DNA from 4 places in the Nocardia sp. NPDC050712 genome. Region 2 is predicted to be linked to each of the others. Evidence: riboswitches for the same ligand, from Rfam matches in the RefSeq annotation. Region 2 holds a riboswitch; each other region holds the start of a gene.

Region 1 (7,814 bases), on a different contig from region 2:
GGTGCCGCCGAGGATGTTGCGGATGGTGCCGTTGGGCGACCGCCACATCTTCTTCAGCCCGAATTCCTCGACGCGCGCCTCATCGGGGGTGATGGTCGCGCACTTCACACCGACGCCGTGCTGCTTGATGGCGTTGGCGGCGTCGATGGTGACCTGGTCGTCTGTCTTGTCCCGGTACTCGATGCCGAGGTCGTAGTACTCGAGGTTCACGTCGAGATACGGATGGATCAGCTTGTCCTTGATGAACTGCCAGATGATCCGGGTCATCTCGTCGCCGTCGAGTTCTACGACGGTGCCTTCAACCTTGATCTTTTTGGACATAGTTCTGCGTGTCCTCCTAAGGATGGTGCCCTCATTGCACGGCCAGGCGAACACGCTTGTGAGCGGGCGCCAGCTGTTCCAACAGACAACGTATATGCCCCGCGTGGTCGGCGGGTCATGTGGTCAAACAAGACAAGCGTACTGCTGCTAACGACCTCACTGTGCGCCAGTACCCCTGAGTGAGAATGGTGACGAAAGTTACTCATTAGTACTTTTGTCCATTATTTGAGAATGGCAAGGTCCGCGTATCGCGAGTCGCTCGCGATACGCGGACCGTATTGCCGGAATCAGACGTGGGCCGGAATCTTGACGCCGTCCTCGGCGCCCTCGATCAGGTTCTCCGGCTTGTCCCGGATCATGAACGCGATGATCGGGATGGCGACCGCGAAGAAGCCCGCGCCGACGTAGAAGGCGACGTCGTAGGAGTGGATCGAGGCCTTGGCGACCAGGTTGTCGATGCCCGGGTTGGCCGCCACGTAGTCCTTGGCCGCCTGTACCGAGATGGTGGTGAGCAGGGCGGTGCCGACCGCGCCGCCGACCTGCTGGGCCGCGTTCAGCAGCGCGCTGGCCACGCCGGAGTCCGCTTCGTCCACCTGGTGCAGCGCGACGGCCTGCATGCCGACGAACAGCGGGCCCATGCCGAGCGCGATCAGGAACTGCGCGGGCAGCACGCTGGTGGCGAAGCTGTCGCCGTAGCTGAGCTGTGCCAGTAGCAGCAGGCCGAGCACGCCCAGCGCGGCGCCGACGATCATCAGCGGGCGCGGACCGAACTTCGGCAGCAGGGCACTGGTGGCGCCCGCGGAGATGGCGATACCGGCGGGGAACGCCAGGAACGCGACACCGGCCTTCAGCGGCGTGTACCCGAGCACGTTCTGCAGGTAGAAGCTCAGGAACAGGAACATCGCGAACATGGCGATCGGGATGAGCAGCGCCGCCAGCAACGCGCCGCCGCGGTTGATCTCACCGGGGATGCGCAACGGCAGCAGCGGGTTGGCGGTCCGCGCTTCGATGAAGACGAACGCCGCGAGCAGGGCCACGCCGGCGATCAGCAGGCCCAGGGTGCTGGCATCGGTCCAGCCGTGCTCGGCGGCGCGGCTGAAGCCGTAGACGATGCCGATCAGGCCGAGGGTGACGGTGATCGCGCCGGGCACGTCGTAGCCGCCGGTGCGGGGCAGCGGCACGTCCTTGAGCACGAAGACGAAGGCGCCGACCAGGGCCAGGATCGCGATCGGGGTGTTGACCAGCAGGGTCCAGCGCCACGAGGCGTATTCGGTGAGCGCGCCACCGGCGATCAGGCCGATCGCCGCGCCGCCCGCCGAGATGCCGGCGAACACCGCGAACGCGCGGGCACGCTCCTTGGTCTCGGTGAAGGTCACCGACAGCAGCGACAGCGCCGCCGGGGCCAGCAGCGCGGCGAACGCGCCCTGTAGCCCGCGACCGGCGAACAGCTGCGCGCCGGTCTGCGCCAGGCCGGCCAGCGCGGAGGCGGCGGCGAAGCCGACCAGGCCGATCATGAAGATCTTGCGGCGGCCGAGGTAGTCGGCGAGGCGCCCGCCGAGCAGCAGCAGGCCGCCGAAGATCAGGGTGTAGGCGGTCAGCACCCACTGGGTGTTGCCGTCGCTGATGTGCAGATCACGTTGTGCGAAGGGCAGGGCGATGGTGACGATGGTGGCGTCGAGCACCACCATCAGCTGGGCCAGGGCGATCACGCCCAGTGCCCACCACCGGGCCGAGCTGCCTTGCTTCTCGGGGACGTCGGAGACGTCCACCGTCGGCGCGGATTGGGTCACGGGATTCTCCCTTGTCTGGGCCTGGCTTTTCAGAAGTACGCGGACGATCCTGGCATCGTGCGACTTTTGGCGTCAAGGGAAAAATGTCGCAGTGCGACATTTGACTCATTCCGACAGGACGTGGAATGAACTGAGTTAGCATGGCGGCATGCTCGACTCATCGACCGGCAACGCCGCCGCCGATCCCGAACCGGTGCGGGGCGGTGGCAGGGCAGTGCCCACCGGTCTGCGGGAGCGCAAGAAGCAGCAGACCCGGACCCGGATCATCGAAGTAGCGCTGGAGTTGTGCGACGCGCACGGCTTCGAGGCGACCACCGTCGAGCAGATCGCCGACGCGGCGGACGTCTCGCCGCGCACCGTGAACCGGTACTTCGAGATCAAAGAGGACATCATCCTCGGCCCGGTCGAGGATTTCGGGCAGGCGGTCGCCGCCCGGCTGCGCGCGCAGCCGACGATCGGCAACCCGCTACAGGCCCTCTGCGACGCCTTCCTGGACATGGTCGAGGCCGGTGCGCGCGCGGACGCGACCGAGCCCATCTCGCTGCGCCGATTCCAGAAGATGCAGCGGATCGCGGCCAGCAGCCCGGCGGTCAGCACCCGGGCGATGGAATTCCACGACCGCAAGTCCGAACCGCTCGGGCAGGCGCTGGCCGAGCGCCTGGATATCGAACCCGGCTCGCTCACCGTGCGCCTGGCCGTCGCTACCTGGCAGATGATGTGCCACATCGCCTTCGCCGAGGACCAAGAACTGATCCTGTCCGGGGAGCCGGAAGCGGCGGCGTGCGCCACCCGTAAGACCGTGCTCGGCGCCTTCGCGGAACTGCGCCGGCTCTGTTGCGTCCCGACCGTCGAGTAGGCCGCTCACCGGCGCGTTTTCGGCGATTCGAACGATTCGGGCAGTGATCTCCTCGACGTGATTTCAATCGTTGACCGCCCGCCAGCTACCATGTTCGTTAGGTCATGAGTGCCAGCGCGAAGCCCCGGCTCGCTGGTCGGCAACCCTCCAGCAGCGGTGGGGTGCTCCGGGTGATGACCCGGCTTTCGAAAGACGAGAGCAAGCGCGCTGTTCAGGAGGTCCCCCAGATGTGTGCAAAAGTTAACCGCCACATTGCCGCGTATGCCGGCGCGAACGGCTCGACGGCGTGACCGTGGAGACCGAACCGAGCGCCCGCTGCCTGCTACCCACACCGGACGGCCGGCTGGGCACGATCCCGATCGGGGACGTCCGCCTGGAGAACGGCGCGGTGGTCCCCGATGTGCATCTCGCGGTGCAGCGCTGGGGTGAGCTATCGCCCACGCTGGACAACGTGGTGCTGGTCGAGCACGCCCTGACCGGTGATTCGCACGTGATCGGCGCTCCCGATTCGCTGCACCGGCTACCGGGCTGGTGGGACGGCATGGTCGGCCCCGGCGCGCCGATCGACACCGACGAGTGGTGTGTCATCGCCACCAACGTGCTCGGCGGCTGCAAGGGCAGCACCGGCCCGTCCTCGCCCGCCCCGGACGGAAAGCCCTGGGGCGCGCGGTTTCCCGAGATCTCCATCCGCGATCAGGTGACCGCGGAGATCGCCCTGATGGAGCTGCTCGGCGTCGACCGCCTGGCCGCCGTCGTCGGCGGTTCGATGGGCGGCATGCGGGTGCTGGAATGGATGATCACCGCCCCCGACCGGGTCGCCGCGGCGCTCGTGCTCGCGGTCGGCGCCCGCGCCACCGCCGATCAGATCGGCACCCAGACCACTCAGATCGCCGCCATCACCGCCGACCCGGATTGGCAGGGCGGGAATTATCACGGCACCGGCCGCGCGCCGATGACCGGCATGGGCCTGGCGCGGCGCATCGCGCATCTGACCTATCGCACCGAAGGCGAACTGGACCACCGCTTCGAGAACAGCGCCCAGGGCGCCGAGGATCCGTGGCGCGGCGGCCGGTACGCGGTGCAGAGCTACCTGGGGCACCAGGCCGAAAAGCTGTGCGGCCGTTTCGATCCCGCCACCTATGTGCTGCTCACCGAGGCGATGAACCGGCACGATGTCGGCCGCGGGCGCGGCGGCATCGCGGCCGCGCTGGCCGCCACGCCGGTCCCGTGCGTGGTCGGCGGCGTCGACTCCGATCGGCTCTACCCGCTGCGCACCCAGCAGGAGCTGGCCGACGGTCTGCCCGGCTGCGCGCGGCTCGAGGTCGTGCACTCCCGCGACGGGCACGACGGGTTCCTCACCGAGGCGGCCGCGGTGTCCAAGCTGCTGATCGAGACCATGCGGCTGGCACGGGACCACCGCTAGCTCAGGTGGTTTCGAGTTCGCTCCACGGTCCGGCGGCCCAGCCGTCCATTTCGTGCGAGGCCGTGCTGGTCCACCGGTGGGTCGCCGCGCCGTTGGTGAAGTAGCCGTCGTAGGAATCGCTGCGCGTGGCGATCAGGTAGTAGCCCGCGAAATCCGTTTGGGGGACAGGGAGATACGCGCACACCAGGCCGGCCGCCATGGCCAGGTCCCGGGCGCTGGCCGTGCCGACCGGAACGGCGCCGTTGCCCTGGACGTAGGCGGCGACGGTCCACAGCGGAAAAAGCCCGCAGTCGATGCCATCGAAGTTGCCTGGCATGCCGTCTCCCTACGCTGGGTCGGTGCTTGGACCGGCCGCCGAGGTCCTGGACGGCACCCTTTCAGGCTATTGCTCGACCATACGCCGCATGGTCGCCGCAGCGATGCCTCTCAACTGACCTTCGGAGGTCATTTCACTGCCGCGCGGCGCGCCGCCGGGCTGCGGTTGATATTGGTCCCGGCGAATCGGGTGGTCCCGGGCTCGGGACCCGCAGGCTGTGCCCGAGTTCGGTGCGCGGGTGCCGCATTCCCGGCGGCAGCGTGGGATGCGCTGTGCGCGTGACGAATCCGCTGGCTCGTGGTTCGCGCGGGGTTTGCGTGCACCGCTTCCACGGGATGCCGTCGTGCCTGCCGCCGCAGCGGGCACGGGCCCGGCACGCGGTCCAGCGCTGGACCGGGGGGAAATTCAGCGGAGTAGACGCGGTGGCCGCGCTACTGCACGCCGAGGCTGCTGATGGTGGCGGCGATGAACAGGATGGCCGAGCCCAGCAGCGTCAGCGCGGCGACGTCGAAGGGCTTGCTGCGCACCGCGAGCAAGCCGACCCGCGCCGTCGGCAGGGCCAGGCGTAGCGCGGCCGCCAGCAGGGTGGCGCCACCGAAGAAGAACGCGCCGCGGCGCCAGCGATCCCCGGCCACGAACACCACGGCCACCGCGACGACCACGGCCACCAGCACCATCGGCAGGTGCACGCGCAGGAATTGCCCGCCCGTGCCGCTGGGGTGCCGTTCAGCGGAGTCGATGTCGCTCACGCCCCGATTCTTGCAGACCGCTCTAGTCGAGGACCGCGACGCCTTCGATCTCGATGAGATGTTCCGGGGTGAACAGCGCGGCCACGCCGACCAGGGTGACGGTGGTTTCCGGGAATTGGTAGTGCTCGCGGGCCGCGGCGCCCGCCGCGCCGAGCGCTTCGAATTTCGAGGGGTCCCAGTCCACTACGTAGAAGCGGACACTCACCAGGTCCTCCGCTTTTCCGCCCGCCGCCTCGAGCGCACGCCCGAGGTTGATCAGCGCCTGGGTGGTCTGGGCGGCGAGACCGCCGGGCACCACCTGACCGGATTCGTCGACGCCGATCTGCCCCGACAGATGCACGATGCGGCTGCCGGTGGCGACCGTCGCGTGGGCGAAACCCGGTGCGGGCGGGCCGGATCCGGCCGGATTGTGCGCTGTGCTTGCCATGATCGAAAGCCTATCGGGTCACAGGTGCTACTACCGTCTGTAGTTCGGGCGTACGGTGAGGAAACCGAAACCGAGTACATGGGGGTACAGGTAGATGCGCGCACTCACGCGAATCCGGCACTACGCCAGCGCGTTCCGGCAGGCCAAGCGGAACCGGTCCGATCTGCCCGGCTGGTTGCTGCGGCGGCCGCTGATCGGCATCGCGGTCGCGGTGTACGAGACCATGCTGATCTTCAGCAACCGGCTGGACCCGAAGCTCAAGGAACTCGCGGAGCTGAAGGTGGCGGGTCTGATCAACTGCGAGTTCTGCCTCGACATCGGCTCCGCGCTGGGGCGCTCGGCGGGGCTGACCGAGCAGCAGATCGCCGACCTGCCGCGCTACCGGACCAGTACCGCCTACAGCGAGCTGGAGCGCCTCGTCCTCACCTTCGCCGAAGCCATGACCGCCACCCCGGCCATCGGTCTGGACGAACCGCGCGCGGCGCTGCGCGCACACCTGTCCAAGGCCCAGCTCGCCGAGCTGGCCGCCGCCATCGCCTGGGAGAACCAGCGCGCCCGGATCAACCAGGGCTTGGGCGTGCGTCCCACCGGGATGGGTGAGGGCGGGGTCTGCGCGCTGCCGGAGCGGCCCGCGCAGTAGAACCGGATCCGGCCCTGGTTGACTGGCCGGGTGTTCCGAGTGATGTTTCATGAGCCCGCGATTCCGGGGAACACCGGCAACGCGATCCGCATGGTCGCGGGAACCGGGTGCGAACTGCATCTGATCGAACCGCTCGGATTCGATCTGTCCGAGGCCAAGCTGCGCCGGGCCGGGCTGGATTACCACGATCTGGCCTCGGTGACGGTGCATCCGAGCCTGGCGGCGGCGTGGGCGGCGCTGCGGCCCGAGCGGGTTTTCGCGTTCACCACCCAGGCCGCCACGCACTACACCGATGTCGAGTACCGCATCGGTGACGTGCTGCTGTTCGGCACCGAACCCACCGGCCTGCCTGCCGAGGTGCTCGACGATCCGCTGCTCACCGCGCAGTTGCGCATCCCGATGCTGCCGGGCCGGCGTTCGATGAATCTCTCGAACGCCGCCGCCGTTGCGGTCTACGAGGCGTGGCGGCAGATCGGCTTTCCGGAGGGCGTCTAGTCCCGCTCGGGGCAACACGTGGGCAAGCTCACCGGGCAGCCGGGGAGCGAATCCGGCGGCCGAGTAGTTGACCCCTGTGTGACTACGCCGACCGCAGCCACCGCTCCGCCCGAGGCCGAGCGGACGACCTGGCACGTTCCCGCCATGCTGGCGCTCGCGCTGGGCGGATTCGGGATCGGCACCACCGAGTTCGTGTCCATGGGTTTGCTGCCCAATATCGCCGAGGCCATGGATGTGTCCGAGCCCACGGCCGGGCACGCGGTCTCCGCGTACGCGCTCGGCGTCGTGGTCGGCGCGCCGTTGATCGCGGCCCTGTGCGCGCGGATGCCACGCAAACGCCTGCTCGTGCTGCTCATGGTGGCCTTCACCCTCGGAAATGCCGCGACGGTCTTCGCCCCGACCTTCCAGACTCTGCTCGCCGCCCGGTTCGTCTCCGGGCTGCCGCACGGCGCGTACTTCGGTGTCGCCTCGCTGGCCGCGGCGAGCCTGGCGCCGGTGGGGCAGCGCGCCAAGGCGGTCGCCGCGGTTATGCTCGGGTTGAGCGCCGCCAACGTTGTCGGCGTTCCCGGCGCTACCTGGCTCGGCCAGCATCTGGGCTGGCGCGACGCGTATCTGGTGGTTGCCGTGATCGGTGTGGCCACCATCGCCGCGATCATGGCCGCCGTCCCGGAACTCACCGGATTCAAGACCACCAGCCCGCTCACCGAGCTGGGCGCGCTGCGCCGCCCACAGGTGCTGCTGACCCTGGCGGTCGGCGCGATCGGCTTCGGCGGCATGTTCGCCGTGTACACCTACAT
Region 2 (7,814 bases):
CCTCGGTTCCTACCTCAAGCGCGCCGAGCAGGCGATGGCCGCGGCGAAGACGGCCGCGCTGAAGCCGGCGGGCGTCACGGTTTCGCAATACAGCGCGCTACTGCATCTCGACGAGAATCCGGGAATCTCGGCCGCTGCCTTGGCGCGGCTGTGTGGCGTCACCCCGCCCACGATGAACACGGTGCTGAGCAATCTGCAGGAGCGCGGCCTGATCGAGCGCACCCCGCACGCCTGGCACAAGAACGTGCTGGAGACCCGCCTCACCGACAAGGGCGCGGCGGTCATGAAGGACGCCGACTCCCGCGCCATCCACGTGGAGCGCACGGTGGCGGCGGAGTTCGGCGCGGCCGAACTGGCACAGCTGCAAAACCTGCTGACCCGGTGCGCGGACCGATTCGATTCGATCCGCCCGGACCGGCCCTAGATCGGGTCGGTCACCCGGAGTCTTTCCGCCAGTTCGTTGAAGATGTAGAAGTTCGGGATCGACGCCACGGCGACCAGCGAGATCCACCGCCCGTCGAACTTGATCCGCACCAGCCCGCTGCGCGCGTCGATCAGCTGGATCCGCTCCCACGGGTAGCTGTTGCCGCGGAAGATCAGCGCGTCCAGGTTCAGCGCGAGATCGCCGAACTGCATGGTCTCTTCGTTGTCGATGGCGGCGACCGCGTTCGGCAGCTGGGTGGCGGTGATCGCCGACTGGATCGTCTTGCCCCACTCCCGGCCGTTGCTGAACAGGGTGTCGTCGAAGGTGGCGTGCGCACCGGGCCCGCTCATCTCGAACGCGTACTCGGTCATCGAGGAGGACTGGAACGGAATCACCCGCTGCTTGACCTGCGCGGTATCCCAGCGGAATCCGGCGATGCGCTCACCGGACCGGTACACCGTCATGCCGAAGTCGAACAGATCCAGCCGCGAGGACCGGTGCTGCCGATTGCTGCGCGCACGCCAAGCCGCCGGGATGGCCGGGACCAGCGCGAACAGCACGGCGGCTGCCCCGCCCGCGGGTGCGCCGACGGCCACACAGATGACACCGAGCACCACGCAGCACCCGATGACGATGCCGCAACCGCGCACGAACGTATCGCTCGCGGGTGCGGGCAGATAGGTCTGGCGGTGGGTACCGAGCTTCTGGTACTCGGACATCAGGTGGATCAGTTGTGATAGCGGAACCGTGCGCGCGTCATCGGTCTCGCCCGTATCCTGCTCCAGGGTGTTCGGAGTGGCCATAGTCCCTCCACGAGGCGGTTTTCCGCGCGAAGCGTATGTCACGCGCGCCCGACCCGCCACCGCGACCCCACGCGACGCGCCGGAGTTGGCGGCGAAAGTCAGGGCGTCGGCGACCCGGCCGAATTCATATTTTTGTCCAGCCTGGTCGAAATCGTTGTTCAAAAACGGTGTGGCACATACCTTTCGCTTGACGGTCATGAGTTCCAGCACATAGCCCCGGCTTGCCGGGCGGCAACCCTGCCGCCATAAGCGTCTGTTCCCGTTACGCAGGAGGATTCATGTCGTTAGCCACCGAACCGAAGTATCAGTTTCTGTTCGCACTGCCGGCGACCCGGCGTGCTGTGCTCATCCCGGGGGCGGCGGCATGACGGGGGTGGCGTTCTTCGATGTGGACGAAACTCTCATCACGGTGAAGAGCACGTTCTCGTTCCTGCGCTTCTGGCTCGCCGAAAATGGCGACGACGGAGCGAAATACGCGGAGATCACCGGCGACATCAAACAGCGGGCGGCGGAGGGTGAAGCTCGCGAGGAGATCAACCGGCAGTACTACCGCGCCTACCGCGGCGTGACCCAGGCCGAGCTGTACCAAGCGGGGCAGCGCTGGTTCGCCGAATTCAGCGCCGGCGGTACGGCGTTCTACGTCGATGTGGTGGAAGCACTGCGTGCGCATCAGGATTCGGATGATCGCATCGTGCTGCTCTCGGGTTCGTTCGCGCCGGCGATCACGCCGGTGGCCGCGGTTCTGGGCGCGGACCGGATCATCGCCACCACGCCGGTCGTGGATCGGCGCGGCCTGCTCACCGGGGCGGTGGAACGCCCGCTGGTCGGGACGGCGAAGGGCGCCGCGGTCCTGGACTACCTGCGTGAATCCGGCATTTCGGTGCGGGACAGCTACGGCTACGGCAATCACGCCAGCGATCTGCCGTTCCTGGAACTGGTCACGCACCGCGCCTACCGTGGCGCCGATCCGGTGCTGTCGCGGGTCGCCGCGCAGGGCGGGGACTGGTTGCACCTGGGTGACCGGGTCGGCGATGCCACCGGTGTCGCGGCGGATCCGGCCGATCAGGCGGCGGCGGTATGGTGAAACGGCTACGGGTGGCCATGAAATCCCCTTCGCAGTAGGAATTCTCAGTTCCGCAGGCGGGCAATGATTTGCCGCACGATGCGACTGCTGGCCCCCTTTTCTACTCGAGCTGAGCCAAACGGATGGAGCCGTCCGGAGGCGGGGTTACGATCTGCTCAACGGTCACGAGTATCAGCAGTGATGAGCCCCGGCTCGCTGATCGGCAACCCTCGCACCAGCGGTGGGGTGCCCCGGGTGACGACCAGGCGACTATTCACGGCGAATAGCGCAAGCGCTGAAACGGAGAACTCCCACAATTCCCGGGCATTTCCATGCCCGCATCCCTGCACCGTGCATTCCTCGCGTCGTCGGGAATGTGCGGTGAGCTTCGCTATGTAAGGAATACACACCAATGAGAAGTTTCTTGTCCGGGTCGCGCCGTCGCGTTTTCGCGGGTGTCGTAATAGCCGCCGCCGCACTGGGTTCGGCGACGGCGTGCGGTGACGATCAGGGTGCCGGCACCAGCGGCCCGGTCTACTTCGGCGTCTCCGGCCCGAAGACCGGCCCCTCGGCCGAGTACGGCCGGCTCTGGCAGCAGGGCTTCGACCTGGCCCTGGAGGAGATCAACGCGGCGGGCGGGATCAACGGCCGCAAGGTCGAATTGAAGTGGGAGGACTCGCAGTCCGATCCCAAGCAGACCGTCCCGATCGCCACCAAGTTCGTCGACGACAAGTCGATCATCGCGGAACTGGGCGACTTCTCCTCGCCCGCCTCGATCGCGGCCTCGCCGATCTACAACCGCGGCAAGCTGGTGCAGTACGGCTTCACCAATTCCGCCGTGGACTTCACCAAGGCCGGCGACTACTCGTGGAGCCCGTCCATCACCCTGGACGTCTTCCAGGAGCGCAACGCGGAGTGGATCAGCAAGCGCGCCAAGAAGGTGTCGGTGGTCTACCTCGAAACCGACTGGGGCAAGCAGGCTTTCCAGTTCTTCGAGAAGTTCGCCAAGGAGAAGGGCATCGAGATCGCCTATTCCTCCCCGGTGCTGCCGGATTCCACCGATGTCAAGCCGATCCTGATCAAGGGCCGCGAGGCCAACCCGGAGGCGTTCGTGCACCTGGGCTACGGCCCGGACGGCGCGCTGGTGGTCAAGCAGCTGCGCGACGTGGGCTTCACCGGCCAGTTCTTCGGCGGCCAGAACACCCCGCAGTTCATCTCCCTGGCCGGTGCCGCCGCCGAGGGTGACATCGTCAACGGCGTCTTCACCCCGGCCGATCCGGATCCGAAGGTGCAGGCCTTCGTCAAGGCCTTCAAGGCCAAGTTCAACGTCGACCCGGGCGACTTCAACGTCTACGCCTACGACGCCCTGCACGTGCTGGTCAAGGCCGCCAAGGAAGGCGGCGCGACCCGCGAGGGTGTGCTGAAGGCGCTGAAGAGCGATACCCAGTTCACCGGAATCGGCCTGGGCACCTTCAGTTTCGATCAGAAGACCCGCCGCCCGCTCAACGTGAAGCCGATCGAGCTGATCCTGCGCGAGGGCAAGTTCGTCCCGACCGGTAATCGCTGATGTTCGACACCCTTATCGCGGGGCTGGTGCACGGTAACGCGTACGCCCTGCTCGCGGTGGGCATCACCCTGATCTTCGGCGTCACGAACGTGATCAACTTCGCGCACGGCGCGGTGTTCGCGTTCGGGTCGATCCTGGGCTGGTGGCTCATCGCGCAGCAGGGGGTGCCGCTGTGGCTGACCATCATCCTGGTGGTCGGGGTGACCGCCCTGGTCGGCATCGCGATCGACGTGCTCGCCGTCCACCCGCTGCGGAAGGCGCCCGCGATCGCGGCGTTGCTCGCGACGGTGGCGGCGGGCCTGATCATCGAGAACCTGGTGCAGATCGTCTTCGGCCCGGAGACCCGGCCGTTCCCGCAGGTGCTGCCCACCAACAATTTTCAGCTGGGTGGCGTCCGCTTCGGCACCTCGGACGTGGTGATGTTCGCGATCACCCTCGCGGTGATGGCCGGGCTGGCGGGCTTCCTGCGGTTCAGCCGCTACGGCCTGGCGATCCGCGCGACCGCCCAGGATCCGGACGCCGCCGAGCAGATGGGGATCGGGGTGGCCCGGATCCAGGTGCTGGCCTTCGCGATCGCCTCGGGTCTCGGCGGTCTGGCCGGAATCTTTGTCGGCCTGTACAACTCGAACATCTCGCCGACGAGTGGCAGCCTGGTCGGGCTCACCGGTTTCGTGGCCGCGACCATCGGCGGGCTCGGGTCCATCCCGGGCGCGGTGATCGGCGGGTTCGCGCTCGGTGTGGTCGAGGCCTTCGGGATCTACGTCTTCGGCGACGGCTACCGCGATCTCATCACCTTCGGCGTGCTGGTCGGGTTCCTGATCCTGCGGCCCGGCGGGCTGCTGGCCAAGGTGCCCGCGATCACCGCCGAACCGCTCACCGGCACCTTCCTCGGCGCCGGTCGGCAGCTGCGGATCCGCTGGTGGCACGCGGTATCGGCGTTCGCGGTGGCGGGCATCGCGGTGCCGCTGGTTGCCAACAACTACGCCCTGGTGGTCGGCACCCAGATACTCGCCTACGCGATCATCGCGGTGTCGATGACGCTGGTGGCGGGTTCGGCGGGGCAGCTGGTGATCGGGCAGGCCGGTCCGATCGCGATCGGCGCGTACACCTCGGCGATCCTGACGTTGAACCACGGCTGGCCGTTCCTGGCGGCGGTACTGGCCGCGGGCGTGGTGGCGGCGGTGGTGTCCTCGGTGCTCGCCGCGCCGCTGTGGAACCTGAACGGGCACTACGTGGCGATCGCCACGCTCGGCATCGGCATCGTGACGGTGGCGGTGATCCGCAACTGGGAATCGCTGACCCGGGGCAGCTACGGCATCTTCGGTATCCCCGTGCCGACCCTGTTCGGGCATGAATTCACCGACGCCGCCGAAGTTTTCCTGCTGGATCTGGTGTTCCTGGCCATCGCGCTCGCGGTGATCGTCGGTATCCAGCGTTCCCGGCTGGGTACCGCGCTGCGCGCCATCGGCGCCGACGAGGTCGCGGCGCGCTCCTCGGGGGTGCCGGTGCGCGACTACAAGGCACTGGCTTTCGCGATCAGCGCGGTGTTCTCCGGTATCGCCGGTGCGCTGCTGGCGCACCAGTACAGCTACATCGACCCGACGGTGTTCAACCTGCCGATGTCGCTCCTGATCGTCACCATCCTGGTGCTCGGCGGTACCGGCTCGCCCTATGGCGCGGTGCTGGGCGCGGTGGTGCTGATCGGCGTGCCGGAGGCGCTGCGGCTGGCGCCCGAGGCGCGCATCCTGCTGTACGGCGTGACGCTGCTGCTGATCATCCGGTTCCGGCCGCAAGGAATTCTGGTGAGGAGGGAACGTGTCGTCGACAAGCCCAGCGTCGTCCGTGTCTGAGCCCGCGGTGCTCGCGGTGACCGGTCTGCGCAAATCCTTCGGCGGCGTGCATGCCGTGGCGGGTCTGGATCTGATCGTCGCGCCGGGCGAATTCGTGTCCATCATCGGGCCGAACGGCTCCGGCAAGACCACCACCGTGAATCTGATCTCCGGGCTGCTGCGGCCCGACGGCGGGCAGGTGCTGGTGCACGGCGCACCGCTGCGGCCGGGCAGCCCGGAGCTGGCCGCCGCGGCGGGTATCGCCCGGACCTTCCAGAACGGCCGGGTCTTCGGCAATCTGACGGTCCGGGAGAACGCGGAGGTCGGCCTGCACACCACGCTGCGGGCCGCCCGCCCGCTGCGCCGGCTCGCTCGTGTTCCGGTGCTGCGCTGGGTGCCGCTGCTGGCCGAACTCGTGCTGGCGCTGGCGCCCACTCCGGCGGTGCGGGCCGAGCGCCGCCGGACCGTCGAACTGGTCGACGAGCAACTGGCGCGGTTCCCGGAGCGGCTGGTGCCGCGCGCGGAGCACAACGCCTACACGCTGTCCTACGCCAACCGGCGGCGCACCGAGATCGCCCGGGCGCTGGCGCTACAGCCGAAACTGCTGCTGCTCGACGAGCCCGCGGCGGGCATGAACCAGACCGAAACCGCCGAGGTCGGCAGGCAATTGGCCGAGCTGAAGGCGCAGGGGCAGACCATCGTGCTGGTCGAGCACAAGCTGGAACTGGTGAACACCCTCTCCGATCGGGTGATCGTGCTGGACGAGGGCCGGATCATCGCCGAGGGCACGCCGGAGCAGGTGCAGAACGACGAGCGGGTGATCGAGGCGTACCTGGGCCGGCGGCGGGTCCGGGCCCGGACCGCGGCTCCGGAACGTGAGGTAACGACCAGTGTCTGAAAAATACACTCCCATCCTGGAATTCGACGAGGTCACGGTGCACTACGGCCCGTCGCGCGCGTTGGACCGGGTCTCGCTGCGGGTGCATCCGGGGGAGATCGTGTCCCTGCTCGGCGGCAACGCCTCGGGCAAGTCGACCACCATGAAGACCGCGCTCGGGCTGCTGCGGCCGAGTTCGGGGTCCGTCCGGATCGACGGCGTCGATGTCTCCAATAGACCGCCCGCCGCGCGCATTTCGGCCGGGCTGGCCTCGGTGCCCGAAGCGCGCCGGGTGTTCCCGGAGATGACGGTGGCGGAGAACCTCTACGTCGGCGGCTTCATCCGCAAGGAGCGCCGCTCGGTCCTGGCCGAACGGGCGGCCGAACTCTACGAGCACTTTCCACGCCTGTACGAACGCCGCGCGCAGCAGGCCGGGACGCTGTCCGGCGGGGAACAGCAGATGCTCGCCTTCGCGCGGGCGCTGATGAGCAAGCCCCGCCTGATCTGCATGGACGAGCCGACGATGGGGCTCTCGCCGCTGTTCGTCGACCGGGTGCTGGACGAAATCGCTCGGCTCAACGAGGAATTGGGGCTCGCGATCCTGATCGTGGAGCAGCAGGCCGAGCTGGCGCTGTCCATCGCGCACAGCGGAAATGTGCTGCGCGGCGGGGAGATCGTGCTGCGCGGCACGGCCGCGGAACTACTCGACAATCCGGCGGTGCGCGACGCGTACCTGGGAAAGGTGACCGCATGACCGGCAAACGGCTCGGCCTGTTCACCCGGCTGGTGCGCTCGCACGAGCGGCAGCCGGCGGCGCAGGTCTACCGCGACGCGCTCGAGCAGATCGAGCACGCCGAGCGGCTCGGCTACGACACGGCGTGGGTGGCACAGCATCACGTCGATCCGGCGGAGGGCGGACTGCCGTCCCCGTTCGTGTTTCTCGCGCACGCCGCCGCCCGCGCCACCCGGATCCGGCTGGGCACCGCGATCGTCACGCTCGGCCTGGAGGACCCGATCCGGGTGGCCGAGGACGCCGCGGTCCTGGACACCCTGTCCGGGGGCCGCCTCGAATTGGGTTTCGGCAGCGGCGGTTCCAAGAGCTCGTTCGAACTGTTCGACGTGCCGGGTGAACAGCGGCAGGCCGTCTACGCCCGCAACCTGGCCCGCATCACCGCGGCGCTCGGTGGTTCGGAACTTGTTCCCGGCCGGCGCCTGCATCCGGCCGCCGGTGCGCTGGCGCGACGTACCTGG
Region 3 (7,814 bases), on a different contig from region 2:
CGTGGCCCGCATCGGGATCGGTGCCGCAGCCGGTGACCAGGACGGCCAGCGCGGCAGTAGCGGCGGCCAGGGCGGAGAGCTTCATCGAATACCTGTTCTGGAGAGAAATGCGCGAGTGCGGGGATGTTCGGGATGGTCCAGGACCTGGGCCGGCGGGCCCTGTTCGACGATGGCGCCGTCGTCGAGGAAGACCACGGTGTCGGCGACCTCACGGGCGAAACCGATCTCGTGGGTGACGATCACCAGCGCCGTGCCGGTGTGGGCGAGATCGCGGATGACCGCGAGCACCTCGCCCACCAGCTCGGGATCCAGCGCCGAGGTGGGTTCGTCGAACAGGATCACCCTGGGGCGCAGGGCCAGCGCGCGAGCGATCGCGACGCGCTGCTGCTGCCCGCCGGAGAGCGTGCGCGGATAGGCGTCGGCGAACGCGGCGATGCCGACCCGGGCCAGCAACTCGCGGGCCTCCCGCTCGACCTCGTCCCTGGGCCGGCCCTGCGCCGACAGCGGTGCGAGCGTGACGTTTTCCAGCGCGGTCAGGTGCGGGAAGAGGTTGAACTGCTGGAAGACGAAGCCGATGCGGGAGCGCTGGCGGCGCACCTCGCGGTCGGTCAACGGGTGTAAGACGTTGCGGCGCAACCGATAGCCGATCAGCTCGCCGTCGATGTGCACAGTTCCGGCGTCCAGCGTCTCCAGGTGATTGAGCACCCGCAGCAGCGTGGACTTGCCGCCGCCGGACGGGCCGATCACCGCGACCACCTCGCCGGAGCGCACCGTCAGATCGATACCGCGCAGAATCTCCTGCGCGCCATAGGACTTGCGGACTCCGCGCACCTCGACCGCGGGCGTCGCCGCGGCGCTCATCGGGTCGCTCCGCGCGGTGTGGCCACGCCGATGGCGGCGATCTCACGGAACTTGCGCTGCGCCTTCTGCCACGGCGTCGGCGGGATCTCGCGCTGCGCGCCCTTGGCGTAGTGCCGCTCGATGTAGTACTGCGCCACCGAGAGCACCGTGGTCAGCACGATGTACCAGACCGTGGCCACCATCAGCAGCGGCACCACCCGGCCGTTGCGGCCGTAGATCACCTGGACCTGATAGAACAGCTCCGCGATCGCCATCACCGACACGATCGAGGTGCCCTTGAACAGGCTGATCACCTCGTTGGTGGCGTTGGGCAGGATCGAGCGCATGGCCTGCGGGACGATCACCGTCCGGAACTGCCGCCAGCGCGGGATGCCCAGGGCGGCGGCCGCTTCCAGCTGCCCGGCGTCCACCGAGATGATGCCCGCGCGGATGATCTCCGCCGAGTAGGCCGCCTGGTGCAGCGCCAGGCCGATCACGGCGGCGGTGAAGCCGCTGATCACGTTGTTGACGTCGAAGGTGAAGAAGGCCGGGCCGAACGGGATGCCGAGCGAGATCTTCTGATACAGGTAGGCGATGTTGAACCAGAACAGCAGCTGCACGATCATCGGAATGGATCGGAACGCCCAGATGTAGACCCACGAGATGACCCGCAGCACCGGGTTGTTCGACAGCCGGGCGATGGCGAGCAAGGTGCCGAGCAGGAACCCCAGCGCCGTACCCCACAGCGTCAGCTCCAGGGTGACCCGCAGCGAGGCGAGCACGGACTTGGCTGTGAAGTAGCGCGCGAACGTCGCCCATTCCCAGCCCGGGTTGGTCACCAGGCCGTGCACGAACTGGGCCAGCAGCAGCAGGGCCGCCGCGCTGATCACCCAGCGCCACGGATGCCACGGCTTCGCCACCGTCGGCGGCGCGAGCTCCGCCGGCTCCGGCGTGCCGGGCGGCGCTCCGGCGTCGGGTGGTGCGATCGACGCACTCATAACGATGATCCTCGAAAGAAAAAATGAACGCGACCACGCCGTCGGCGTCGGTCGCATCACCCGGCCAGCGTCGGGTGCGGGTCTGGCGGCGGCTCAGCCGCGACAACCCGTCGAGGTGCTGCGGCAGTGGTCGATGTGCAGGCGCCCCCAGCGGGTGGCGCGGTATGCGGTGCTCATGGTGGGGTTCCTCCATCGGTCCTGGCGGAAGCACCCGCACCCGGCATGCCGGGGGGTTGCTGCGACGTCGGCGAGCCAGGTCTCTCAATCGCTCTGGATGGTGCTCGAACATCATGGGGAGCAAGTGAACTCGGATTCAAGGTTAGAAATCACGATGAGCGCAGTCCTGGTCACCGGGGCGTTCGTGGCGGACTATGGTCGCGGCCCGATTGCTGGCCCCGCCGGAAATGCCCGGTTTCGGGAGGTAGCGGGCGTACGGTGTGAACCTCGATCGTTTCGACGTGAGGAGGTTCGCGGTGTTCGCTCGAAGTCGGCTCTCGTATCTCGCAGCCCCGGCGGCATTGGCCGCGCTCGCTCTCGCCCCGGTGGCGCCGGCCGTCGCGGCACCGGCCGCCTCCGACGGCACCGCCGGCGCCCTGCAAGCCCTCGGCGTGACGCCGTTCCTCTATCCCACGGCGGCCCTGTGCAGCGGCACGGGCGTCACCCTCACCAATCCCGCCATGGCGGGTGCGGTCCCGGGCCCCTGGCCAGCGCACACCCTGGCGATCCCCGGGCTGGACCTGACCGCCGTGAAATCCGGCCAGACCATGTTCACCTTCCTGCCCTCGGACCCGAGCCGCTCCGACGGCTCCGGCATGCGGGTGGCCTGGCTGAACATCGACACCGGTCGCGGCGGCATGGCGTCGATGGGCCCCCTGAACGAGGTCTTCGCGAGCATGGTCCCGCCCGAGGTGCCCGCTGTGCTCCGCCCTCTCGCCGAACAGGCCGTCCGCGACTTCTTCGCCACCAACGTCCCCACCGGCGGCATCCGCGCGGTCCCGGTCGACACCGGCCGGGGCACCGTCCTGGCCGCAGTCTTCGGCAGCACGGTCGACGGCGCGCGCAGCTGTTTCTATTTGCCCACGGTCGGAATCATCGACGCCTAGCCGGCGGACACGGCAGCGCGGGTGTTCGATGCTCAGCCGGCGCGCAGGGCCCGCTGTTTCCAGCGCAGCGTGCCCCGGCGGTGGGCGCGGTGCGAGCGGACCGTGAGTGCCGCGTAGGCGGCGACGGCGGCCGGGTGGGAGAGCGCGGCAACGATATCGGTGCGGGTCGGTGCGGCCGCCGTCTCGGTGGTTCGGGTGAGCAGGCGGCCGGCGACGGCGGCGGAATACCCGAGCAGCCCGGCGCGCCGTACCGATCCGCGGCCGGTGGCGGCGGCCAAGGGCGGGATCCAATAGGCCAGGGCGGCAACGGCTCCGACTGCCGCGGCGGCGACACGCGAACCGCCGTAGGCGGACCACAGCCAGCGGGTGTAGCCGGCGTCGAGTTCGGCCGCGCCCGAGTACATTCGGGTGCTCGCCAGCCGCCCGGCCGCGACCACGGCGGTGTGGCGGCCGCTGCGGCGCAGGGCGCGGGCGATATCCAGGTCTTCGGTCGGGCTCGCGGCTACCGCGCGGTGGCCGCCGATGGCGCGGTAGGCGGCGGTGTCGAAGACCAGGAACTGGCCACAGGCCACCGCCGTCGACGGTCTGCGGCTGCGATTGCCGGCGGTGATCGGCAGGGCGGCGGCCCAGGACCAGCAGAGCAGCGGCTGCACCAGCGCCTCGGCCGCGGAGCCCGCCACCTGGGCGGGCCACGGTGCGACCAATGCCACCTCGCGCCTGCGCAATTCGTGCACGGCGGCGGCGATCGCGCCGGGCCCGAGCCGCACATCGGCGTCGAGGAAGACCAGCGCGGCGGTGTCCGCCAGCTCGCCCAGCCGCTGGCAGGCCGCGGCCTTACCGGTCCAGCCGGGGTCGGGTTCGTCCTCGGACCGGATCACCAGAAAGCGGTCGTCGCCCGCGATCACCGCGGCCGCCGCGGCGGCGGTCCCATCGGTGGAGGCGTCGTCGAGAATCAGGACCCGCAGGTCGGGGACCCCGGTCTGGACCCGAAGATCCGCGAGCAGCGCGGGCAACCGGCCCGCCTCGTCGCGCGCCGGAACGCACACCGTCACCGGCTCGACCACGGCCGCGGACGCGGCCAGACGTGGCATCGTCACCCGGTTGTACAGCGCGACAGCACATCCGGCCACGGCCACCGCGGTGCCCGCCCGCACCACGGGGTAGCACCGCCCGGAGTTCACGTCGGTCCGCACCCGAGCGGCTCAGCGATGTTCCTTCACCGTGCGCCACCACTCGTTCAGCGAGAACCGGCCGGTGCCCGGCGCCGGGGGATTGCGATCCATGTAGGCCATCGCGGCGACGATCGCGGCGACCGCGAGGGTGATGCCGCCGACGATGCCCGCCCAGCCCGCGAACGAGCGGGTGTTGGGGTCGGCGTAGCTGACCTCGGCGCGGATCTGGGACACATCGCCGGGCGGCAGCTTCCAGGAGACGGTGGAGTCGTCCTCGCGGTTGCCGTTGGTCTTGGCGACGCGCGCCGGGAAGGCCACGGTGAATTGCACGTCGGAGCCGTGCGGCGGCACCGATTTCAGATCGACGCGCCCGCTCAGGCTGACCAGATCGCCGGTGCGCTGCATGCTCAGCTGGAACATGCCCTGGCTCTGCTCGGACAGCCCGCCCAGCTGGGACAGCTCACCGAAGGACAGATCCTCGAAGAAGACCTTGCTGCCCACGTACCCGTCCTGGGTGTAGGACTCGACCCGCACCTTGGCGGCCAGCGACTCGGGCGCCTTCAGCTGCGGCCCTTTGTCGTTGGCGTCGGCCGGCACCACCGCGGCCACGATCCGCCCGGACACCCGGTCGTTCGACGACACGCCCATGGACACCTGTACCCGCAGGCAGGCCGCGAGCATCGGCACCAGCAGCGCGGCCAGCACCACCGCCCCCGCTATCCGGACGCCGGTGCGGCGCGGCGACGCGGGAACCGGGGCAGCGGGCTTCGTGGTCATCGGGCTAGGTTGCACGGCTCACATCGTGCCAGGCCCGACCCCGCAATTGCCACGCGACAACCCGTAGACGGTCTGCCGATCGACCGGAATCACCGATAACGGGCAAGCCACCCCAGCAACGGGATTCCGAGCAGCCCCATCCCGAGCGCCCCGTAGGCGGCCGAGGCGGGCAACCCGAGAAACACCGCGTGCGCCAGCGCCGACCCCAGCCAGGTCCACAGGAACACCGCGACCGGCACCGCCACCGACGCGTCGCGCGCTCCCGCAATGCCCCGGGCCCACGCCCCGCCCGCCGAGTGGGCACTGCTGTGTTCCGCCCGTATCACTTCCGCCGAGCGCACACTCCCGTGTTCCGGCCGCGCCACCTCCGCCGAGTGCGCACCGCCGTGTTCCGGCCGCGCTGCTGCCGGCGAGTGCGCGCTGCCGCCCTGCGCCCCCGCCGACGCTGCACGCGAGTGCGCACTGCCGCGCTCCAAAACGGCCAACAGCCCTGCCATCACCAACCCCACCGCGAACCACCCCGCGTAGTTCGTCAACGGGATCTGCTCCAGCCCCGGCAACCCGGAACCGGCATCGCACCACCGCCATTGGCCATCCGCCACCATCTGCGGATCCAGGAACAGGTCCCACCCGACCGCGCCTACCGCCGTCAGTCCGATCCGCGCCGCTACTGTCCGCGCCAGCAACCCGGCCACGATCCACACCGGGTACAGCCCGCCGGTCCACGCCAGCGGCACGATGAGCGGCACCCCGGCCAGCGCCGGCCCGAGCCGGTCGACGGCGTAGTCGTAGCAGCCGAACGGGAACCCGGTCGCGGTGCCGATCACCTCCGCCAGCAGCCCGAGCCCGGACACGATCACCAGAAACCCCGCCGCGTAACCCGACCCGCGGGTCCGGGCGGCGTGGGCCAGGGCAGTGGCCGCCGCGAGCAGCACCACGACCACGGTCACCCGATCGCGGGCGCCGCCCTGCGTGAGCGGATAGCAGATCTGCGCCGCGACGAGAGCGACCGCCAGCACCGCGGGAACCAGCGCCCGATCGCTCGTCCTCACCCGGCGGCCTGCGGATGCAACCCGTCGAAACCGCCGCGGGCCAGGCGTTCGACGCCGCGCAGGATCTCGGCCCTGGTCACCGCGGGAACCACGAGCACGTTCGACAGCGTGCAGTATCCGAACTCGGCCACCTCGTCCGCGATCTCCTGGGTCAGACGGGCGGGATCGAAGACCGTGATCGTGAACGCGGCCGCGACCGTCGCCACGCTCAACTCGACCAGATAGCCCTTGGCCTCGGTCTCGAATTCGTAGCCGTCCAGGTACTCCGGGAAGCTGACGGTGTAGCGCAGTTCCCGTCCGTGCTCGGTCATCTCGTCGTAGCCGATCATCGCCTGCGTGACAGGGCGAATCGGCCGCGCCGGGCATCGCGCAACACCAGTCGTGCGGCGCTGCGGCCGCTCGCGCCGGACACGCCGCCACCCGGATGGGTCGAGGCCCCGGTCAGATACAGCCCCGGCGCACCCGGCACCCGCTGCCCGGACAGCTCCGGAATCGGCCGCCACAGCATCATCTGGTCCAGCGACATCTCCACGTGCATCACGTTGCCGCCGCGCAGCCCCATCTCGCGTTCCAGGTCGACCGGTGTCTGCACATGGCGGCGCAGCACCGTGTCCGCGAAACCGGGTGCGTAGGAGTCGACTTCGGCGATGATCCGGTCGGCCTCCCGCTCGGCGTGCCCGGCCCAGTCGCTGCCGTCGGCCAGCCGATAAGGATGCCATTGGGCCCACAGTGAGAGCTGATGTTCGCCCGGGGGCGCGATGCTCGGGTCCAGCGCGCTGAAACTCATCGCCAGCACCACGGGGCGCGGCGGCAGGTCACCGGCCAGGGCCGCGCCGTGCGCCCGCCGCAGCTGCGCCCGGTCGGACACCAGGAATTGCAGTCCGTGCGCGGATTCCGCGGCCGTGGCCCCGGGATAGTTCGGCAGCGCGCTGGTGGCCAGCCGGACCACCATGCCGATGCCGGGGCCGACGCGGATGCGCCGCTGCCAGTCGTCGAGCGGCTCGGCGTCGAAACCGCCCGCGCGCAGCAGATCCAGCGTGGTGAGAATGTGGGTGCCCGCGATCACGGTGTCGGCCCGCAGGTTTCGGCCCGCGGCGGTGCGCACCTCCCAGCCCGCGCCCGCGCGCCGCACGGCGGTGACCGCGTCACCGGTGGTGACCGTGCCGCCGTCGGACCGCAGCCGGGCCGCCAGAGCCTGTGTCAGCGCGCCACTTCCGCCGACGGCGCGACCGGGCGGCAGTTTGTGCATGAGCGCGGCGAACCCGACCATGGGCGCGGTGCCGGGCTCCGACATCGGCGGCCCGGATTGCGCGCCGAACCAGGCCAGCGAGGCCTTGAGCCGTTCGTCGCGAAAGTAGCTGTCCAGCAGCGCGTCTCCGGGCTGCAGGAATTCCCGGGACAGGGCGCTGCCGCCGTCGCTCGCGTCCAGGCCCCAGAACGAGCGCAGCAGCCGCCCCGGCGTGGACCGGCCGCCGAACGCGCGCATCACCCGATCGCTGCGGGTACCCCAGACATCGACGAAGCGCCGGTAGGCGATGGCGTCGTGGGCGCCGCACGCGGCGGCGATGGACGCGCAGGTGCGGTCCAGCGCGCGATGGAACACGATCGGCGGCGCGCCGTTCGCACCGGGTGTGAATCCCCAAGGGTCGCAGTCGATGTAGCGCAGCCCGAAGCGCTCCAGCTCGAGCTCCTCGACGATTCCGGTGTGGCGCACCATGATGTGCGCGGAGGACCCGCGATCGACCTGGTGCCCGGGAAACCGCTCGACGGTCGACACCGCGCCGCCGAGCACCTCGTCGCGTTCGAGCACCTCGACCGGTTCACCCGCCCGGGCCAGATAGCAGGCCGCGACCAGCGCGTTGTGCCCCGACC
Region 4 (7,814 bases), 890 kb from region 2:
GGTGCCGGGCAGCGGGATCGGCGAGGGAGCGATCGGGGTGTGGCCTGTGTTGTCGGGGTGGCCGATTCGGCCGCCGTGCTGTAGTTGCAGGAAGATCCGGCCGCCTTCGGCGTGCACCGCGTCGGTGACGCGCCGCCAGCCGGCGATGTGCGCGGCGGTGTAGATGGCGGGGATGCCGGCGAAGGTCTTGCCGACCAGGTTCGGTGTCGCGGCCTCGGCGATGATCAGGCCGGCGCCGGCGCGCTGGGCGTAGTAGGTGGCCATCAGGTCGGTGGGGGTGCCGTCGGCCGTGGCGCGGTTGCGTGACATCGGCGCCATCACCAGGCGATTGGGGAGTTCGAGGGCCCCGAGGCGGGCGGTGTCGAAGAGGCTGGTGGGTGCTGCTGTGTTCGTCATGTGGGTACGGTAAAACTTGACATCAATGTGAGGATCAAGTCCGAATGTGAAAGGCCAGGTGGCGGATGCGAATCGGGGAGTTGGCCGAGCGCACCGGGGTCAGTGAACGGTCGCTGCGCTACTACGAGGAGCAGGGATTGCTGGTCTCCGGGCGCACACCGGGCGGCCACCGCGACTATCCCGAGCCCGCCGTGGACCGGGTCGTGCACATTCAAGAACTGTTCGCGGCGGGGCTGTCCAGCAAGAAGATCGTGCAGATCCTGCCCTGCATGCGCGACGTAGACGGCGGCGCCAACGAGTTCGCCACACCGGAACTGGTGGACGAGCTGCGCACCGAACGCGAGCGCATCGATCGCAAGATCCGCGATCTGCTGCGCTCGCGCGAGGTGCTCGATGAGGTCATCGGGCGGGCCGCCGTCTGAGGCGTCCTCAGGAGCCGATCGGCTTGCCGAACAGCGCCAGTACGGTCTCGCCGAGCATCGTGCCGGCGTAGGGCAGCACGCCGGGCGCGGCAGCCATCGAGCTGACATCGCTGGTGCTGCAACCGGATTGGGCGGGCACGCCGTTCAGCCGATCGCGCAGCCAGAGCAGGGCGGCGGGACCACCGCTGACCTCGGCGACGATGTGCTCACTGGCCCAGTCGCGGGTGTACTGGACCTGGGCGCTGGGGTCGGTGCAGTAGCTGTCGACCATGGTGTTGGCCGCGCCCAGCGGCAGGATCTCGTCCCAGCGGGAGTGCCAGATGAACATCGGCATATCGGGGACGGTCTTGCCGAGCCGGGTTTCCTCCACGACGCGCTGTACTGCCGGATTGCGCATCGGGTCACCCGCGGTGGACCACAGCAGGCCCTTCAGGTCGACGAAGGGCAGCAGCATCGACTGATATTGCACGCACAGCGGGCCTTTGGCGGTGATGAGCGCCCGGCCGAGCGGGTCGATATTGCGGTCGATGTACTCGGCGAAATACGGGTATTCGCGGGTCAATCCGATCACCGCGGCCAAGACCAGCGCGGCGGTGGCCTGCCCGTTGGCCATCTCGAGCGCGGCGCCCAGGTCGGGGCCGTTGCCGCCGCTGGCGGAGGCGACGATGTTGAGGTCGGGCGCGTAGCTCTGCTTCAGTTCGGCGGCGTGCTGGGTGGCCAGGGCGCCACCGGAGTAGCCGTACATGCCGACCGGGGCCTGCGCGCCGACGCCGAGCGGTTCGAACGCGGTGGCGGCGCGGATGCCGTCGAGGGTGATGCGCCCGGCGAGCGGGCCGGCGGCGTAGGCCGAGTTCGGGCCCTGGTGGTCGGGGATGACGACGGCCCAGCCCTGTTGCAGCGCGGCCTGCGCGAAGAGGAATTCGGCGGGCGCCACGATCTGGCCGGCGAAGGTGGCGGCCGAGAGGAATTGCAGCGCGTAGGACGGCGCGCAGTACCCGGCGAGCGAGTCCTCGGCGATCTGCACCGACAGCAGTTTGCGGGGTTCGGGGGCGACGCCGCGCGGCTTGAGCATGGTGGCCACGGCCGGAATCGGTTGTCCGGCGGTGTTGTTGGAGCGGTAGGACACCTGCCAGGCGTCGACATTGAGCGGGATGATCCCCGCGTTCGCGACGTTGACCTGCCGGACCGCGATGAGCCCGCCGGGGTCGGTGGCGGCGACCACGTCCGCGGGCGGGTTGTAGAAGGCGGCGTCGAATTCCGGCGGCAGCGGTATCGGGGCCGGCGCCTGAATGGCCGGCTGGGCCGGCGCCGGTTCGGCGACGGCGGTTGTCGTAGTGGCCAATACCGCGAGCACGCCGGCGGCCAGGGCTGCGGTACGACGCAGCGCGTGTGATTTCCAGATGGTCATCTTCGACCCACATCCCTTGTTCCCCGCATTGAGACACCTGCGTCTCAATGTTGCGCGTCACTATCGCACGAACGTGACCGGGATCGCAATTACCCCTCGGATGTGCTGGGGATCAGCAAGGCGAACAGCAGCGTCGACAGCATCTCGACCAGGGCACGCACCGGCGGCCGCTGCTCGTCCATGCTCCAGTGATGGGCCGCGCCGTTGAGCGCGCCGATGAAGCCGGCCATGGCGGTCGGCCAGCCGCAGGCCGGAGCGCGCACCTCGGGCACGTTGGAGGCGATGGCCTCGATGGTGTTGGCCCACTCGTCGCGCACGCCGAGCCGGTGCTGTTCGACGCGTTCGCTGACGCCGACCACCTCGACGTAGGCGACCTTGGCCCGGCGGATATCGCTGACCATCGCGTCCAGATACGCGGTCAGGCCCACGGTGACCAGTTCGCGGGCCGAACCGCCGGTGGTGTCGGCCAGCGCCGCCGCGACGGCGTCCCGGGCCGCCTGATGGGCCGCGTCGTAGGCGGCCATCAGGAGATCTTCGCGGCTCGAGTACTCCTCGTAGAACTGGCGCCGGGACAGGCCCGCGGTCGAGCAGATCTCTGTCACAGAGCTTTTCGCGTACGACCGATCGGCGAACACCGTCAGCGCCGCGTCTACGAACAAGGCGCGGCGCTCGGCGCGGCGCTCCAGGACCGATTGTCCGGAGTAGCTGTGTCTGGTCTGCGGCGTACCCATCGCCGCCCAGCGTAGTGCCCGCCGCGGCGCGGTTCCCGATCGGTGGCCGCAACCGAAAAGGCAGGTGCGGGCAGGTTTCCCGGCCCGCACCCGCCTTGCGGAGGTCAGTCGAGGCAGGCGGCCGCGCCGGCGCTCGGATCGGAGAAGTCGCGGGTTTCAGGGGTGGGGTTCCACAGGCCGTCGGTCTTGGCGTACTTCCAGGACGGGCCGTGCTCGACGAGCGTGGCGACGGCCTGGATCAGCCGATCGACGTCCGCGGAGCTGGTGCCGAGGCCGACGCTGGCGCGCAGCGCGCCTTCCAAGCCGAGGCGGGCCAGCAGCGGGTGGGCGCAGAAGCGGCCGTCGCGGACGCCGATGCCGTGCTCGGCGGAGAGGTAGGCGGCGACCTCGCCGGGGGCGAAGCCGTCCAGGGTGAAGGCGACGATGCCGACGATGTCGGGGCTGTCGGCCCACAGCCGCAGCTGGCGGACGCCGGGGAGGGCGGACAGGCCGGTGCGGAGGCGTTCGGCGAGTTCGTGTTCGTGCGAGATGAGGGTCTGCGGGTCGATCTGACACAGGGCGTCACAGGCGGCCGCGAGGGCGGCGACGCCGAGCACGTTGGGCGAGCCGGCCTCGTGCCGCTGCGGGGCGGGCGCCCACTGCGCCCCCGCGGTGGTGACCTCGCGGACCGCGCCGCCGCCGGCCAGATACGGTTCGGCCTGATCGAGCCAGTCCCGCCGGCCGACCAGCACGCCGGCGCCGAACGGCGCGTAGAGCTTGTGGCCGGAGAAAGCCAGGTAGTCGATGCCGGTGTCGCGCAGGCTGATCCGGCGATGCGGCGCCAGCTGCGCGGCGTCGACCAGGATGCGGGCGCCGCACTGGTGCGCGATCAGGGCGAGGCGTTCCAGCGGCAGCACCTCCCCGGTGACGTTGGAGGCGCCGGTGACCGCCAGCAGCGCGGCGGGCTTGCTGCACAATTCGGCGACGACCAGGCGGATGGTCTCCTCGACGGTGTCGGCGGCGCGCACGACGCGGCGGCCGTTCTTGGTCCACGGCAGGAAGTTGGCGTGGTGCTCGATGTCGAGGACGACGGTGTCGCCGGGGACGCAGCCGGCCAGCAGGTTCAGCGAATCGGTGGTGTTGCGGGTGAACACGACGACCTGGTCGTCGGCGGCGTCGAGGAAGCGGGTGACCGAACCGCGGGCCGCTTCGTAGCGCTCGGTGGAGATGCGCGAGGCGTAGCCGGCGCCGCGGTGCACGCTCGCGTAGAACGGCAGCAGCTCCTGCACCCGGTCGGTGACCTGGGCCAGAGCCGGCGCGCTGGCGGCGTAGTCGAAGTTGGCGTAGGTGGTGGTTCCGCCCTGCACGAGCGGCACCTGGAGATCGTCGCCGGATACTCGGGCGAGGGGGGCGCAGATCTGGGTGGCCACAGCAGTCATCACGTAAATCCCGTCGGTTCAGGGACCCGCAATCGTGAGATCGGTCGAGTCCGCGCTTGCCGCGCCCATCTGGACGAACAGCCTGGTCGTCACCCGGAGCACCCCACCGCGGAGGAGGGTTGCCGACCAGCTAGCCGGGGCTTAGTGCTGGTACTCATGACCTGAACCGAGATTGTCAGACGCACCGGCGGCCTGTCAACCGCCATTTCCCGCTAGTCGCGGCTGCATGAAAATGCAGTGAAAAGAATAAACTTGCGAACTTGTTCCGGATGCGTTCCCATGGAGGGGTGACACCTTCACTCCTGCTCAGCTTCGTCGGCCTGTGCATCCTGCTGTCCCTCACGCCCGGTCCGGACACCTTCCTGGTGCTGCGCTACTCGATCGCCGATGCCCGACCGGGGATCGCGGCGGCGATGGGGTCGGCGCTGGGCGGAATGGTGTGGGCGGTGGTCGTGGCCGCCGGTGTCGCCGCGCTGCTGGAGCAGTCCGCCACGGCCTATCGGCTGTTGAAGGTGGTCGGCGGAATCTACTTGCTGTACTTGGGAATTCGCGCCCTGATCGACCTGCGGAAGCAGCGCCGGGCGGCCGCCGCGGAACCGGCGGACACCCCGGCCCGCCCGGCGGCGGCCGCCTCGGTTCGCTCGGCGTTCGCCGCGGGCGTGATCTCCTGCCTGTTCAACCCGAAGGTCGGGTTGTTCTACCTGGCGGTACTGCCGCAGTTCCTGTCCGAGGTCAGCTTCGCCAACACCTTGGCGCTCGGCGCCATCGAATCCGCCATCGCCGCGATCGAAATGGTGCTGGTCGCGCTGCTCGCTTCGCGGGCGGTGGCGCTGCTGCGGCGGCCGGTGATCCGGGAGCGGCTCGAGCAGGCCTCGGCGGGAATTCTCGCCACGCTCGGGATCGGCACCGCCGCTTCGGCCGCGTAACGCTGCCGCGGTTCGGCGACGGGAAATTCGCAGGTACCGCAGGTACCGTGGACAGTTGGTCACCGTGGTGTTTGCCCACTGGTAACCCTGGTCGTGCAGTATTTCCGCCGTCTCGGTATGGGCCGGGATCGGTCTATGAGAGGTGGGCAGGGCGGATGCTCCAGCCGGAGGTCGATGCGGTAGCCGAGGAGCTATCGAATCCTTTGCTGCGCGGCACCCTTGCCCCGCCGGCCCGGACCCTGGTCGATATTCTCGCCGCGACCGCGGACACCTACCCCGACGCGCCCGCCCTCGATGACGGCACGACGGTGCTCGGGTACGCCGAACTGCTGGCCGAGGTCGATACCGTGGTCGGTCGGCTGGCCGCCGCGGGTGTCCGGGCGGGGGACCGGGTCGGGGTGCGGATGCCCTCGGGGAGCAGCGATCTCTACGTCACCATTCTCGCGGTGCTGCACGCGGGCGCCGCCTACGTCCCGGTCGACGCCGACGATCCGGACGAGCGGGCCCGCCTGGTCTTCGGCGAGGCGCGGGTCAGCGCGATCGTCACGGCGGCCGGTGTGGAGCGCACCGGAGTCGAAACAGCCGACGCGGCAGTGGAATCCACCGAACTCCCGGCACCCGACGACGACGCCTGGATCATCTTCACCTCCGGGTCCACCGGTACGCCGAAAGGTGTTGCGGTGACCCATCGCAACGCCGCCGCGTTCGTCGACGCCGAGGCCCGGCTGTTCCTGCGCGACGCGCCGATCGGCCCCGGCGACCGGGTACTGGCGGGGCTCTCGGTGGCCTTCGACGCCTCCTGCGAGGAGATGTGGCTGGCCTGGCGGCACGGCGCCTGCCTGGTGCCCGCGCCGCGCGCGCTGGTGCGGACCGGCGCGGATCTGGGGCCGTGGCTGGTGCGCCGGGAGATCAGCATCGTCTCCACCGTGCCGACCCTGGCCGCCACCTGGCCGGCCGAGGCGCTGGACTCGGTCCGGCTGCTCATCTTCGGCGGCGAGGCGGTCCCGCCCGAACTCGCGGAAAAGCTCGCCGGAAACAGCAGTTCGGGAGACGTCGACTCGGTCCGGGAGGTGTGGAACACCTACGGGCCGACCGAGGCCACCGTGGTCGCCTGCGCGGCGCTGCTCGACGGCACCTGGCCGGTCCGGATCGGTCTCCCGCTCGACGGCTGGGACCTCACCGTCGTCGACGCGGCCGGTAATCCGGTGGGGGAGGGCGAATCCGGCGAGCTCGTCATCGGCGGTATCGGCTTGGCCCGGTACCTCGACCCCGCCAAGGATGCCGAGAAATACGCGCCGCTGGCCTCGGTCGGCTGGGAGCGGGCGTACCGCAGCGGCGATCTGGTGCGCAACGACCGGGAGGGTCTGGTCTTCCTCGGCCGCGCCGACGACCAGATCAAGCTGGGCGGCCGCCGGATCGAACTCGGCGAGATCGACAACGCGTTGCAGCACCTGCCGGGTGTCACCGGCGCCGCGGCCGCGATCCGAACCACCAAGGCGGGCAACAAGATCCTGGTCGGCTATCTGACCGGCCCCGGCGACGATTTCGACCAGGCCGGAGCCAGAGCGATACTAGCCGAACAACTTCCGGCGCCACTGGTGCCCCGGCTCGCTGTCGTCGCGGAACTGCCCACCCGCACCTCCGGCAAGGTCGACCGCGACGCGCTGCCCTGGCCGCTGCCCAAGCACAAGGACCCGGACGCCGACACCGGACTGTCCCCGACGGCGCAGTGGGTCGCGGGACTGTGGGATTCGCTCCTCGGCGCGGAGGCCACCGGACCGGGCACCGACTTCTTCGATCTCGGCGGCGGCTCGCTCGCGGCCGCCCAGCTGGTGGCGGCCTTGCGCGAGCGCTATCCGCACGTCGCGGTCGCCGATCTGTACGACCATCCGCGCCTCGGCGCGCTGGCCGACTTCCTGGACGCGAGCGCCCCGGTCGAGGCCGTCGACGAACGCCTCGTGCGCCCGACGCCGCTGAGCGCCCAGACCTTCCAGGTCCTGGCCACCATCCCGCTGACCACGCTCACCGGCCTGCAATGGCTGACCTGGCTCGCCATCGTCGGCAATATCGCCGCCCGCTACGGCGCGCTGCCGTGGCTGCCGCATCTGTCCTGGTGGTGGGCACTGGTGGCGTTCCTGCTGTTCATTTCCCCGCCGGGGCGCATGGCGCTGTGTGTGCTCGGGGCCCGGCTGCTGCTGCGCGGCGTCGAGCCGGGCAGTTACGAGCGCGGCGGCCCGGTGCATCTGCGGCTGTGGGCCGCGATCCGGCTCTCCGAGGCCAGCGGCGCGGAGAACCTGTCCGGCGCACCGTGGATGGTGCCGTTCGCGCGGGCGCTGGGCGCGAAGATCGGCGAGGGCGTCGATCTGCACACGCTGCCGCCGGTCACCGGCATGCTGGAACTCGGCGACGGGTGCAGCATCGAACCCGAGGTCGACCTGTCCGGCTACTGGATCGACGGCGACCTGGTGCACATCGGCCCGATCACCATCGGACCGGGGGCCGTGGTTGGTGCG

The links. Region 2 has a riboswitch for S-adenosylmethionine ahead of AB0H76_RS22230 (ABC transporter substrate-binding protein). Riboswitches for the same ligand answer to the same signal wherever they lie in the genome.
Region 1: linked by a shared signal. The riboswitch ahead of AB0H76_RS36440 (homoserine O-acetyltransferase) and the one ahead of AB0H76_RS22230 (ABC transporter substrate-binding protein) in region 2 are both predicted to bind S-adenosylmethionine.
Region 3: linked by a shared signal. The riboswitch ahead of AB0H76_RS28590 (amino acid ABC transporter permease) and the one ahead of AB0H76_RS22230 (ABC transporter substrate-binding protein) in region 2 are both predicted to bind S-adenosylmethionine.
Region 4: linked by a shared signal. The riboswitch ahead of AB0H76_RS26305 (aminotransferase class V-fold PLP-dependent enzyme) and the one ahead of AB0H76_RS22230 (ABC transporter substrate-binding protein) in region 2 are both predicted to bind S-adenosylmethionine.

Annotation. Positions count from the first base shown of each region.
Region 1 covers NZ_JBFAHT010000006.1:190,827-198,640, reverse strand. Annotated here, with positions in the region: gene AB0H76_RS36455 (NADP-dependent isocitrate dehydrogenase) at 1-321, opposite strand, end outside; gene AB0H76_RS36450 (MFS transporter) at 609-2,111, opposite strand; gene AB0H76_RS36445 (TetR/AcrR family transcriptional regulator) at 2,260-2,967, shown strand; SAM riboswitch class IV at 3,068-3,178, shown strand; gene AB0H76_RS36440 (homoserine O-acetyltransferase) at 3,254-4,390, shown strand; gene AB0H76_RS36435 (hypothetical protein) at 4,392-4,706, opposite strand; gene AB0H76_RS36430 (DUF3017 domain-containing protein) at 5,138-5,383, opposite strand; gene AB0H76_RS36425 (RidA family protein) at 5,478-5,882, opposite strand; gene AB0H76_RS36420 (carboxymuconolactone decarboxylase family protein) at 5,977-6,522, shown strand; gene AB0H76_RS36415 (tRNA (cytidine(34)-2'-O)-methyltransferase) at 6,553-7,017, shown strand; gene AB0H76_RS36410 (MFS transporter) at 7,162-7,814, shown strand, end outside.
Region 2 covers NZ_JBFAHT010000003.1:375,803-383,616, reverse strand. Annotated here, with positions in the region: gene AB0H76_RS22245 (MarR family transcriptional regulator) at 1-424, shown strand, start outside; gene AB0H76_RS22240 (DUF6585 family protein) at 421-1,227, opposite strand; gene AB0H76_RS22235 (HAD-IB family hydrolase) at 1,592-2,311, shown strand; SAM riboswitch class IV at 2,472-2,591, shown strand; gene AB0H76_RS22230 (ABC transporter substrate-binding protein) at 2,703-3,857, shown strand; gene AB0H76_RS22225 (ABC transporter permease) at 3,857-5,707, shown strand; gene AB0H76_RS22220 (ATP-binding cassette domain-containing protein) at 5,700-6,584, shown strand; gene AB0H76_RS22215 (ABC transporter ATP-binding protein) at 6,577-7,317, shown strand; gene AB0H76_RS22210 (putative FMN-dependent luciferase-like monooxygenase) at 7,314-7,814, shown strand, end outside.
Region 3 covers NZ_JBFAHT010000004.1:96,531-104,344, reverse strand. Annotated here, with positions in the region: gene AB0H76_RS28600 (ABC transporter substrate-binding protein) at 1-85, opposite strand, end outside; gene AB0H76_RS28595 (amino acid ABC transporter ATP-binding protein) at 82-861, opposite strand; gene AB0H76_RS28590 (amino acid ABC transporter permease) at 858-1,838, opposite strand; SAM riboswitch class I at 2,025-2,119, opposite strand; gene AB0H76_RS28585 (hypothetical protein) at 2,312-2,941, shown strand; gene AB0H76_RS28580 (glycosyltransferase family 2 protein) at 2,974-4,122, opposite strand; gene AB0H76_RS28575 (DUF3153 domain-containing protein) at 4,144-4,890, opposite strand; gene AB0H76_RS28570 (carotenoid biosynthesis protein) at 4,980-5,942, opposite strand; gene AB0H76_RS28565 (hypothetical protein) at 5,939-6,271, opposite strand; gene AB0H76_RS28560 (NAD(P)/FAD-dependent oxidoreductase) at 6,268-7,814, opposite strand, start outside.
Region 4 covers NZ_JBFAHT010000003.1:1,270,720-1,278,533, forward strand. Annotated here, with positions in the region: gene AB0H76_RS26285 (alkene reductase) at 1-396, opposite strand, end outside; gene AB0H76_RS26290 (MerR family transcriptional regulator) at 462-818, shown strand; gene AB0H76_RS26295 (lipase family protein) at 826-2,226, opposite strand; gene AB0H76_RS26300 (TetR/AcrR family transcriptional regulator) at 2,316-2,957, opposite strand; gene AB0H76_RS26305 (aminotransferase class V-fold PLP-dependent enzyme) at 3,062-4,375, opposite strand; SAM riboswitch class IV at 4,423-4,537, opposite strand; gene AB0H76_RS26310 (LysE family translocator) at 4,663-5,301, shown strand; gene AB0H76_RS26315 (Pls/PosA family non-ribosomal peptide synthetase) at 5,457-7,814, shown strand, end outside.